DNA from 2 places in the Streptomyces sp. NPDC005393 genome. Region 2 is predicted to be linked to the other one. Evidence: riboswitches for the same ligand, from Rfam matches in the RefSeq annotation. Region 2 holds a riboswitch; the other holds the start of a gene.

Region 1 (5,260 bases), on a different contig from region 2:
ATCTCGCGCTTCTCGGCTACGCCGCCGCGCACGCCGACTCCTCCCAGACCCTGGTCGGCGCCTCCGGAGCCATTTCGGGCGTCCTCGGCGCCTTTCTGTGGCTCTTTCCTCAGGCCCGGGTGACCAGCCTCTTCCCGTTTCTCTTCTTTCTGCCGCTGCGCTTCCCCGCCTGGGTCGTCCTGATCTTCTGGGTCGCCCTCCAATGGCTCGCCGCCCGCGAGGCCGACGACGGCCCCGGCGTCGCCTATCTCGCCCATCTCGTGGGCTTCACGCTCGGTTTTCTCTACGCATGGGCCCGGTTCGGGCGGACGGCTAGAGTGGGCGGCGCAGCCAGGTCCAGCGAGGGAGAAAGCCAGCCGTGATCACTTCGATCGTGCTCATCAAGACCAGCGTGGACCGGATTCCGGAGATCGCCGAGAAGATCGCCGCGATCGAGGGTGTGAGCGAGGTCTATTCGGTCACCGGGGCGCACGATCTGATCGCGATGGTGCGGGTGTCGAAGCACGACGATCTCGCGGACATCATCCCGGGCCGGATCAGCAAGGTGCCGGGGGTCGCCTCCACGGAGACGCACATCGCCTTCCGCACGTACTCGCAGCACGACCTCGAGGCGGCCTTCGCGATCGGGCTCGACAGCTAGGCCCTCGACAGCCAGGCCCCTCGGCAAGGCCCTCGACAGCCGGGCCCAGGGGGCCGCGCCCCCCTGGGCCCGGCTCAGCTCAGCCCCGGGCCGGGACGCAGCGGCCGTCCTCGGTGCGGTAGGTCCACCGGGCGCCGTCCCGGACGAGCTCCCGCACGGCGCGTACGAAGCGCTCCACATGCTCATCCGGGGTGCCCGCCCCGAAGCTGACCCGGATCGCGTTCAGCGAACGCTCCCCGGGCGCCGCCTCGGGCGCACCGCACTCGCCCGGCTCCTCGGGCTCGCTGTCCAGCAGGGTCCGTACCAGCGGATGCGCGCAGAAGAGGCCGTCGCGCACGCCGATGCCGTACTCCGCGGAGAGCGCCGCCGCGAAGTGCGAGCTGTTCCAGCCCTCCACCACGAACGAGAGCACACCCACCCGCGGGGCGTCGTCGCCGAACAGCGACAGCACCCGCACCTCGGGCACCTCGGCCAGCCCCTCCCGCACCTTCGCGATCAAGTGCCGCTCGCGTGCCACCAGGCCCTCGAAACCGGCCTCGGACAGCGCCTTGCACGCCGAGGCGATCGCGTACACCCCGATCACATTCGGCGAACCGGCCTCGTGCCGGGCGGCCGTGGTGTGCCACTCGACGTCCACCCCGCCGGCCCCGTCCTCGACGCGCACCGCGACCTTGCGGCTCGCGCCGCCGCCCGCCAGATACGGCCGCGCCTCCCGCAGCCAGTCGGCCCGCCCGGCCAGGACGCCCGCCCCGAAGGGCGCGTACAGCTTGTGCCCGGAGAACGCCACCCAGTCCACGTCCGCCTCCGCGATGTCCACGGGGTGGTGCGGGGCGAGCTGGGCGGCGTCCAGCACGATACGGGCGCCGTGCGCATGCGCCACCGCGGCCAGTTCCCGCACCGGCCACAGCTCACCGGTCACATTCGACGCACCCGTCACACACACCAGCGCCGGGCCGCCGTCCCGGCCCGCCAGCGCCTGCTCCAGCGTCTCCACCGCCTGCCGCGGCGAGCGCGGCGCGCTCAGATAGCACACCCGCACACCATCCCGCCGCTCCCACGGCAGCAGCGAGGCATGGTGCTCGGTCTCGAACACGAAGACCTCCGTGCCCTGCGGCACCACGGCGGCCAGGAGGTTGAGGGAGTCCGTGGTCGAGCGGGTGAAGACGACCTGGTCGTCCTCGCGGCAGCCGAGGAAGGCGGCGACGTCCTTACGGCTGTTCTCGAACAGATCGGTCGACAGCTGCGAGAGATAGCCCGCCCCGCGGTGCACGCTTCCGTAGTACGGGGCGTACGCGGCGACGTCGTCCCACACCCGCCGCAGGGCGGGCGCGCTGGCGGCGTAGTCGAGCGCGGCGTACGTCACCTCGCCGCCGGTGACCAGGGGTACGCGGACATCGCTGCCCAGCACGGTAAGCGGCTCACAGGTGGCGACAGACGGGTACACGGACATGGCGAATCCTCCCGGGAGGGGTCGTGAATGCGGACGCGCGCGGGCGGAGGCTCGCCGCCGGGGCGCGGAAAAATGAGGTGGAACGGGCCGTCCGGCCCTAGCGCATTCGCTGCATCACGGAAGAACTCCCTCGACCACCAGGACCCCTAGTGCGAGGGGTCCGCGCTTGCCGCAGACCTCGCTGCCTGCGGCCTGGTCATCACCCGGGGCACCCCGCCACGGACGGAGGGTTGCCGGACAGCGGGCCGGGGCCGTAGTCGCTGTCACTCGTGACCTGGGCAGGAGTATGCCATGAGGGGATCGCCGCCCACAGTCCCCGGTCCGCATCCCGGACAGCTAGGGTGGGCCGCTGTACCGGACACGGGGTGCCCCGCGCGGGGCTGAGATCACACCCGTCGAACCTGAACCAGTTCGTACTGGCGGAGGGATGTCATCCATGTCAGCGCCGCATGCCCGCGTCTTCGACGGGCGGATGCCCGCCGCACCCGGTGATCTGCGAATGGAGGCGCGCGGTATCGCGCCGGTGCCCGAGGCCCACCGCTACGGCGGACCGGGACGGCTGTTCACCGTGTGGTTCGCCCCGAACCTCACCATGACCGGCGTGTTCACCGGCACCGTCGGCGTCACCCTCGGCCTGGACTTCACCACCGCGCTGGCCGCCGTCGTCCTCGGCACCCTCCTCGGCGCGGTGCCCACCGCGTACCTGGGCACCTGGGGCAGCCTCACCGGGACCGGCCAGCTGCCGCTGGCCCGGCTGGCCTTCGGCCGGGCTGTCGCGGTGCCCGGCGTACTGCAGTGGCTGTCCTCGGTCGCCTGGGACGCGCTCATCGGCCTGTTCGGCGGCGACGCGCTGGCCCGGCTGTGCGGCTGGCCGTTCTGGCTGGGGGTGCTGGTGATGATGGCCGTCCAAGGGGCGCTCGGCGTACTGGGCTACGAGGCCATCCACCGCACACAGAAGGTGATGACCTTCGTCCTCGCCGCGGCCTTCCTCGCCCTGGCCGTCAAGCTGCCGCACGGCGGCCACCCCGCCGCGACCGCCCACGGCGCCGACCGCGCCGGCGCGTTCGTCCTGACCAGCACGATCGCGCTGAGCCTGGCGCTGTCGTGGGCGCCCTACGCCAGCGACTTCAGCCGCTATCTGCCCCGCGCCACCTCCCGTCCCCGCATGTTCTGGTGCACCCTCCTGGGCGTCACCGTCTCCTTCGTGGCCGTCCAGGCACTCGGGCTGTGGGGAGCCGCCGCCTTCACCGACCAGACGGCCCGGGGCGTCGATGAGGTGCTGGGCGGCGGCACGGTCGGCGCGTTCGGCCTGCTGGCCGTGGCGCTCGCCGCTCTGTGCAGCAACGCCATGAACGACTACAGCGGCTCACTGGCCCTGCAGACCGTCGGCGTACGCGTCCCCCGCCCGCTCGCGGCGGGCCTCGCCGCCGTACTCGGCTTCCCGCTGGTGCTGTGGATGCACGCCGCCGACACCACCGCCCGCTTCCAGAACGTGCTGCTGTTCGTCGGCTACTGGATTCCCGGCTTCGTCGCGGTCGTGGCCGTCGACTGGCTCGCCCGCCGCCGGGGCGGCGCGCCTCTCGACCCGGCCACCGAGACCGCACAGCCCTGGTGGCCGGCGCTCCTGGCCTTCGCCGCCGCCTTCCTGGCGGCGGTGCCCTTCATGGACACCAGCCTGTACACGGGCCCGGTGGCCAAGGCCCTGCACGGGGCCGACCTCGCCTACTACACGGCGTTCCTCGCGGCGCTGGTCGTCTACGCGCCCCTCAGACTGCGACTGGTCGCCCTGCCGGAGGGGCTGAGTGCCCGGAAGGGCTGAGTGCCGGGGCTCGGCCCCGATCCCCGACCCGCCCTCCGGGCGTGTCCTCAATCGCCGGACGGGCTGGTTTTCCGGCCGCAGACCTACGCGTTGCTCGCCAGCACCCACCGCTCCAGCGCGCTCCGCGCCGCCCCCGAGTCGATCGACTCGGCCGCCCGCGCCACGCCCGCCGCGATCCGCTCCGCGAGCGGCTTGTCGCCGGCCCCCGGCTCCAGCGCCGTCAGCGCCGCCGCCGAGTTCAGAAGCACCGCGTCCCGTACCGGACCCGTCTCCCCCGCCAGCAGCCGCCGCGCCACATCGGCGTTGTACGACGCGTCCGCACCGCGCAGCGCCTCCACCGGGGCCAGGTCCATCCCGACATCCCGCGGGTCGAACGTCTCCTGGCGTACGACGCCGTCCCGGACCACCCACACCTGCGAGGTCGCCGTCACCGTCAGCTCGTCCAGACCGTCATCGCCGCGGAACACCAGCGCCGACGAGCCGCGCTCCGCCAGCACACCGGCCACGATCGGCGCCATCCGGGCGTCGGCGACGCCCGTCGCCTGAGCCCGCACCCGCGCCGGGTTGGTCAGCGGGCCGAGGAAGTTGAACGTGGTGGCGATGCCCAGCTCGCGCCGCGCCGGCGCGACATGCCGCAGCGACGGGTGGAACTTCACCGCGAAGCAGAAGGTGATCCCCGCCTCCTCGGCGATCTCGGCGACCCGCCGCGGGCTGATCTCCAGATTGACGCCGAGCTTCTCCAGCACATCGGAGGCGCCGCTGGCGGAGGACGAGGCGCGGTTGCCGTGCTTGACGACCCGCGCGCCGGTGCCGGCGACGACCAGCGCGGACATGGTCGAGATGTTGACGGTCTTGGCGCAATCGCCGCCCGTACCGACGATGTCGACGGTCGGCCCGGGGACCTCGATCACCTTCGCGTGGTCGTACATGGTCCGCACGAGACCGGACACCTCGTCGACGGTCTCGCCCTTGGCCCGCAGCGCGACCGCGAATCCGGCGATCTGGGCGTCGGTGGCCTCGCCGCGCATGATCCGGTCCATGGCCCAGGCGGTGTCGTCGGCGCTGAGGTCCTGGCCGCTGAGCAGCGAGGTCAGTACCTCCGGCCAGGTGCGGGCCGTCGCGGTGCTGTCGCCTCCGGCCGGGGTCACAACGTCCATGGTCCGCTCCTGGATCCGTGGGTGGGCAGGGAAGGGGTCCGCTCTTCGGCGGCCCGTGGCAAGCCTATCGGCGTGAGAACGCCATCGGCCCCACGCCCGTATGGCGGACAACGACCAGGGCCCCGGTGCGGACCCTGAGGTCCGGACCGAGGCCCTGGCGGTGGCGTCAGCTAACCGTGCGAGAGATCAGTGGT
Region 2 (5,260 bases):
GCGAGGACGAGGGCCGTCGCGCCGAGAAGGAGCTCGACGACACCACCGCGAAGTATGTCGCGCAGGTGGATGAGCTGCTCAAGCACAAGGAAGCCGAGCTGCTCGAGGTCTGATGAACGAGTCTTCCTGGGGGGCCCCACCACCGAGCGCCGGACTGTGGGGACCGGGCGATCAGGGCACCTCCCCCGGCTACGGCTGGGAGGTGCCCCCTTCTTCGGCGGGTCCCGCGCACGAGGTGGGCGAGGCGGCGCAGACTCGGCCCATGCCCACCGTCCCTCACGCCGCCGGCGGCTCCGGTGACGCCGCCGACCGTGACCGGGGGGCCGCTCCGCTGGGCGGCCCCCTGTTCCGCGACGAGCGGGAGCCGCGGCCCGGACCCCGGCAGTCCGCCGGGTGCCCGCCGACGCCCCCCGACCCCCCGTCGGCCGACCCCGCGAACGGAGGCGGCGCGCGAAGCAACGGCGGCGGCCAGGGGGCGAAGAAGAGCGCGGGCCGCAATCTGCGCGCCGCGATAGGGGTGGGCGTCGGCCTCGGCGTGATCATCGTCGCCTCGCTCTTCATCTACAAGCCGGTGTTCATCGGCGTGATAGCGGTCGCGGTGGTCGTCGGGCTGTGGGAGCTGACCTCGCGGCTGGCCGAGTGCAAGAACATCCGGGTCCCGCTGGTGCCGCTCGCCGTCGGCGGCGTCGCCATGGTCGTCGCCGGCTATGTGCGCGGTGCGCAGGGCGCGGTGGTGGCGGTGTCGCTCACCGCGCTCGCGGTGCTGGTGTGGCGGATGACCGAGCCCCCCGACGACTACCTCAGGGATGTCACGGCGGGGGTCTTCGCCGCCTTCTACGTGCCGTTCCTCGCCACCTTCGTGGCGCTCATGCTCGACACCGAGGACGGCCCGCAGCGGGTGCTCACCTTCCTGCTGCTGACCGTGGTCAGCGACACCGGGGCGTACGCGGTCGGCTGGCGCTTCGGCCGCCACCCGCTCGCGCCGCGCATCAGCCCCGGCAAGACCCGCGAGGGGCTGCTGGGCGCGGTGACCTTCGCGATGGTCGCGGGCGCGCTGTGCATGCAGTACCTGATCAAGGGCGGCGTGTGGTGGCAGGGGCTGCTGCTCGGCCTCGCGGTCGCGGTCAGCGCGACCCTCGGCGACCTCGGCGAGTCCATGATCAAGCGGGATCTCGGCATCAAGGACATGGGCAAGCTGCTGCCCGGCCATGGCGGGATCATGGACCGGCTCGACTCGCTGCTGCCCACCGCCCCCGTGGTCTGGCTGCTGCTGGTGATCTTCGTAGGCGGCGGCTGACGACCGCCCTCCGGGCCCCGTGCCGCTCCTGGCGCGGGGCCGGCCCTTCGTACGTCTGCGACACTGGTTGAACCATGCCTAAGCCCGGAGAACTCACTTTCGCCGTGCCGCGTGGGGCCAAGAAGCCCCCGCGGCATCTCGCCGACCTCACCCCCGCCCAGCGCCGCGAGGCCGTTGCCGCCCTCGGGGAGAAGCCCTTCCGGGCCGGCCAGGTGTCGCGTCATTACTTCGCCCGCTTCGCCGACGATCCCGCCCAGTGGACCGACATCCCGGCGGCCGCGCGCGAGAGGCTGGCGGCCGAGCTGCTGCCGGATCTGATGAGTGTGGTGCGGCACATCAGCTGTGACGACGACACCACGCGCAAGACCCTGTGGCGGCTCTTCGACGGCACGCTCGTGGAGTCCGTCCTGATGCGCTACCCGGACCGGGTCACCATGTGCATCAGCTCTCAGGCGGGCTGCGGCATGAACTGCCCGTTCTGCGCCACCGGGCAGGCGGGTCTGGACCGCAATCTGTCCACGGCCGAGATCGTGCACCAGATCGTCGACGGGATGCGGGCACTGCGCGACGGGGAGATCCCCGGCGGCCCCGCGCGGCTGTCCAACATCGTCTTCATGGGCATGGGCGAGCCGCTGGCCAACTACGGCCGCGTCGTCGGCGCCATCCGCCGGCTCACCGACCCCGAGCCCGACGGCCTCGGCCTGTCCCAGCGCGGTATCACCGTCTCGACCGTCGGGCTGGTCCCGGCGATGCTGCGGTTCGCCGACGAGGGCTTCAAGTGCCGGCTCGCGGTGTCGCTGCACGCGCCCGACGACGAGCTGCGCGACACCCTCGTCCCGGTCAACACCCGTTGGAAGGTGCGCGAGGTCCTGGACGCCGCGTGGGAGTACGCGGAGAAGTCCGGCCGCCGCATCTCCGTCGAGTACGCCCTGATCAAGGACATCAACGATCAGGCCTGGCGCGCCGATCTCCTCGGCCGGCTGCTCAAGGGGCATCGGGTGCATGTCAACCTCATCCCGCTCAACCCGACGCCCGGCTCCAAGTGGACCGCGTCCCGCCCGGAGGACGAGAAGGCGTTCGTGGCGGCCCTGGAGGCGCACGGAGTGCCCGTGACCGTCCGGGACACCCGGGGGCAGGAGATCGACGGGGCCTGCGGACAGCTGGCGGCTTCGGAGCGCTGAGGACCGGCTGATACGGTGCCTTCGCGCCCTCGCGGCATCGCGGCAAGGTCGTACAAATGAACATTCCGACAGGGGAGCGCACAGAGCGCTGAGAGTGCGGCACGGCCGCAGACCCTCGGACCTGATCCGGGTCATACCGGCGTAGGGAGTCAGCATCACCATGAACAGCCACCTTCGGCGTGCCATCGGGACCGCCCTCCTCGGCTCACTCGGCCTCTCCGCCCTCGTCGCCTGCGGCGGGGACCCCAAGGGCGGCTCGGACTCCAAGACCGTCACCCTGGTCTCGCACGACTCCTTCGTGGCCTCCAAGGCCGTCCTCAAGGAGTTCACGAAGGAGACCGGCTACAAGGTGCGGGTGCAGACCGGCGGCGACGCCGGGGCGGCCGTCAACCAGGCGATCCTGTCCAAGGACCACCCCCAGGGCGATGTGTTCTTCGGCGTCGACAACACGCTGCTCTCCCGCGCGCTCGACAACGACCTGTTCACCCGGTACCGGGCCAAGGGCCTGGACAAGGTCCCGGCCGCCCTCCAGCTCGACAAGGCGAAGCACCGCGTCACCCCGGTCGACTTCGGAGACATCTGCGTCAACTACGACCGGAAGTACTTCGCCGACAAGAAGCTGGCGCCGCCCAGGTCCCTCGACGATCTGACCAAGCCCGCCTACAAGAACCTCCTCGTCACCGAGAACGCGGCCACCTCGTCCCCCGGCCTCGGCTTCCTCCTCGCCACGGCCGCCACGTTCGGCGACGACGGCTGGAAGAGCTACTGGAAGAAGCTGCGGGCCAACGGCGTCGAGGTCGTCGACGGCTGGGAGCAGGCGTACTACGACCGCTTCTCCGGCTCGGCCGGCGGCGGCAACGGCGACCGGCCGCTCGTCGTCTCGTACGCCTCCAGCCCGCCCGCCGAGGTGGCCGACGCGAAGTCCAAGCCGGCGAAGGCCCCGACCGGGGTGGCGACCGGGACCTGCTTCCGGCAGGTCGAGTTCGCCGGGCTGCTGAACGGCGCGGGGAACACCAAGGGCGGCAAGGCCCTGCTGGACTTTCTGCTGAGCAAGCGGTTCCAGGAGGACGTGCCGCTGAACATGTACGTCAACCCGGCGCGCGAGGACGCGAAGCTGCCCGAGCTCTTCACCCGGTACGGGGTGAAGATCGCCGACTCGGCCACCCTGTCCCCGCAGAAGATCGCCAAGAACCGTGAGCCGTGGGTCAGGACATGGTCCTCGCTCGTCCTGTAAAGCCCGAGCCCGTAGCCAAGGACAAGCGCGGTACGGCTCCCGATCCAAAGGCGCCGACGCGGTCCCGGCTGCGCGCCGCCGCGCTGCGGCTCGCCCTGATGGCCGTTCCCCTCGCCTTCTTCGCGGTCTTCTTCGCCTATCCCGTGGCCGCCATCGTCACCCGGGGGCTGCGCGTCGACGGCCGGTGGCGGTTCGGCCGGATCGCCGAGGTGGTGAGCGATCCGGCGACGCTGCACATCCTCTGGTTCACCGGCTGGCAGGCGGTCGCCTCGACCGCCCTGACCCTGGTGGTCGCGCTGCCCGGCGCCTATGTCTTCGCCCGCTTCGCCTTCCCCGGCAAGCGGCTGCTGCGCGCCGTGGTGACCGTGCCCTTCGTCCTGCCGACCGTGGTCGCCGGTTCCGCGTTCCTGGCGCTGCTCGGCCGCGGCGGGGTGCTGGACGAGCTGTGGGGCGTACGGCTCGACACCACCGTCTGGGCGATCCTCCTCGCCCATGTCTTCTTCAACTACGCGGTGGTGGTACGCACCGTCGGTGGGCTGTGGGCCCAGCTCGACCCACGGCAGGAGGAGGCCGCGCGGGTGCTCGGCGCCGGCCGCCTCGCGGCCTGGCGCCGGGTGACGCTGCCCGCCCTCGCCCCCGCCGTGGCCGCCGCCGCGCTGATGGTCTTCCTGTTCACCTTCACCTCCTTCGGCGTGATCCAGATCCTCGGCGGCCCGCGCTACGCCACGCTGGAGGTGGCGATCTACCGGGAGACCGCGCAGCTGCTCGACCTGCCGACGGCCGCGGTGCTCACCGTCGTCCAGTTCGCGGCGGTGGCGGCCGTCCTCGCCCTGCACGCGTGGACCGTACGGCGCCGGGAGGGCGCCCTGAGGCTTGTCGACCCCGACCGGACGGCGCGCCGCCCGCAGGGCCCGGCGCAGTGGGCCCTGCTGTGGGGTGTGCTGGCCGTCGTCGCGCTGCTGATCGTGACGCCGCTCGCGGTGCTGGCGGAGCGCTCGCTCGACGGACCGGACGGCTACGGCTTCACGTACTACCGGGCGCTCCAGTCCGCGGCCGACAGCGGCGGGACCTTCTTCGTGGCCCCGGTGGACGCCGTCGGGAACTCCCTGCGGTACGCGGCGCTCGCCACCCTCTTCGCCCTCGTCGTGGGTGGTCTGGCCGCCGCCGCGCTGACCCGGAGGGCCGGGCGGCTGGTACGGGGCTTCGACGCGCTGCTGATGCTGCCGCTCGGCACCTCCGCCGTCACCGTCGGCTTCGGCTTCCTCATCGCGCTCGACGAACCTCCGCTGGATCTGCGCGCCTCCTGGGTCCTGGTGCCGCTCGCACAGGCCCTGGTGGGCGTGCCCTTCGTCGTACGGACCATGCTGCCCGTCCTGAGGGCCGTGGACCACCGGCTGCGCGAGGCCGCGGCCGTGCTCGGCGCGTCCCCGCTGCGCGTGTGGCGAGAGGTGGATCTGCCGCTGGTGGGGCGGGCACTGGCGGTCGCGGCGGGCTTCGCGTTCGCCGTCTCGCTCGGCGAGTTCGGGGCGACGGTGTTCATCGCGCGGC

Evidence for each region. A riboswitch is a leader RNA that binds a small molecule or an ion and turns the genes downstream of it on or off. The one in region 2 is predicted to bind thiamine pyrophosphate.
Region 1: another riboswitch for thiamine pyrophosphate. It lies ahead of ABZS71_RS08620 (cytosine permease); the one in region 2 lies ahead of ABZS71_RS19525 (thiamine ABC transporter substrate-binding protein).

What each region holds. Positions count from the first base shown of each region.
Region 1 covers NZ_JBEXFG010000006.1:65,759-71,018, forward strand. Annotated here, with positions in the region: gene ABZS71_RS08605 (rhomboid family intramembrane serine protease) at 1-362, shown strand, start outside; gene ABZS71_RS08610 (Lrp/AsnC ligand binding domain-containing protein) at 359-640, shown strand; gene ABZS71_RS08615 (aminotransferase class V-fold PLP-dependent enzyme) at 720-2,090, opposite strand; SAM riboswitch class IV at 2,248-2,365, opposite strand; TPP riboswitch at 2,442-2,535, shown strand; gene ABZS71_RS08620 (cytosine permease) at 2,527-3,909, shown strand; gene trpD (anthranilate phosphoribosyltransferase) at 3,993-5,066, opposite strand; gene ABZS71_RS08630 (ubiquinol-cytochrome c reductase cytochrome b subunit) at 5,253-5,260, opposite strand, start outside.
Region 2 covers NZ_JBEXFG010000022.1:44,990-50,249, reverse strand. Annotated here, with positions in the region: gene frr (ribosome recycling factor) at 1-113, shown strand, start outside; gene ABZS71_RS19535 (phosphatidate cytidylyltransferase) at 113-1,297, shown strand; gene rlmN (23S rRNA (adenine(2503)-C(2))-methyltransferase RlmN) at 1,372-2,478, shown strand; TPP riboswitch at 2,539-2,643, shown strand; gene ABZS71_RS19525 (thiamine ABC transporter substrate-binding protein) at 2,639-3,712, shown strand; gene ABZS71_RS19520 (iron ABC transporter permease) at 3,811-5,260, shown strand, end outside.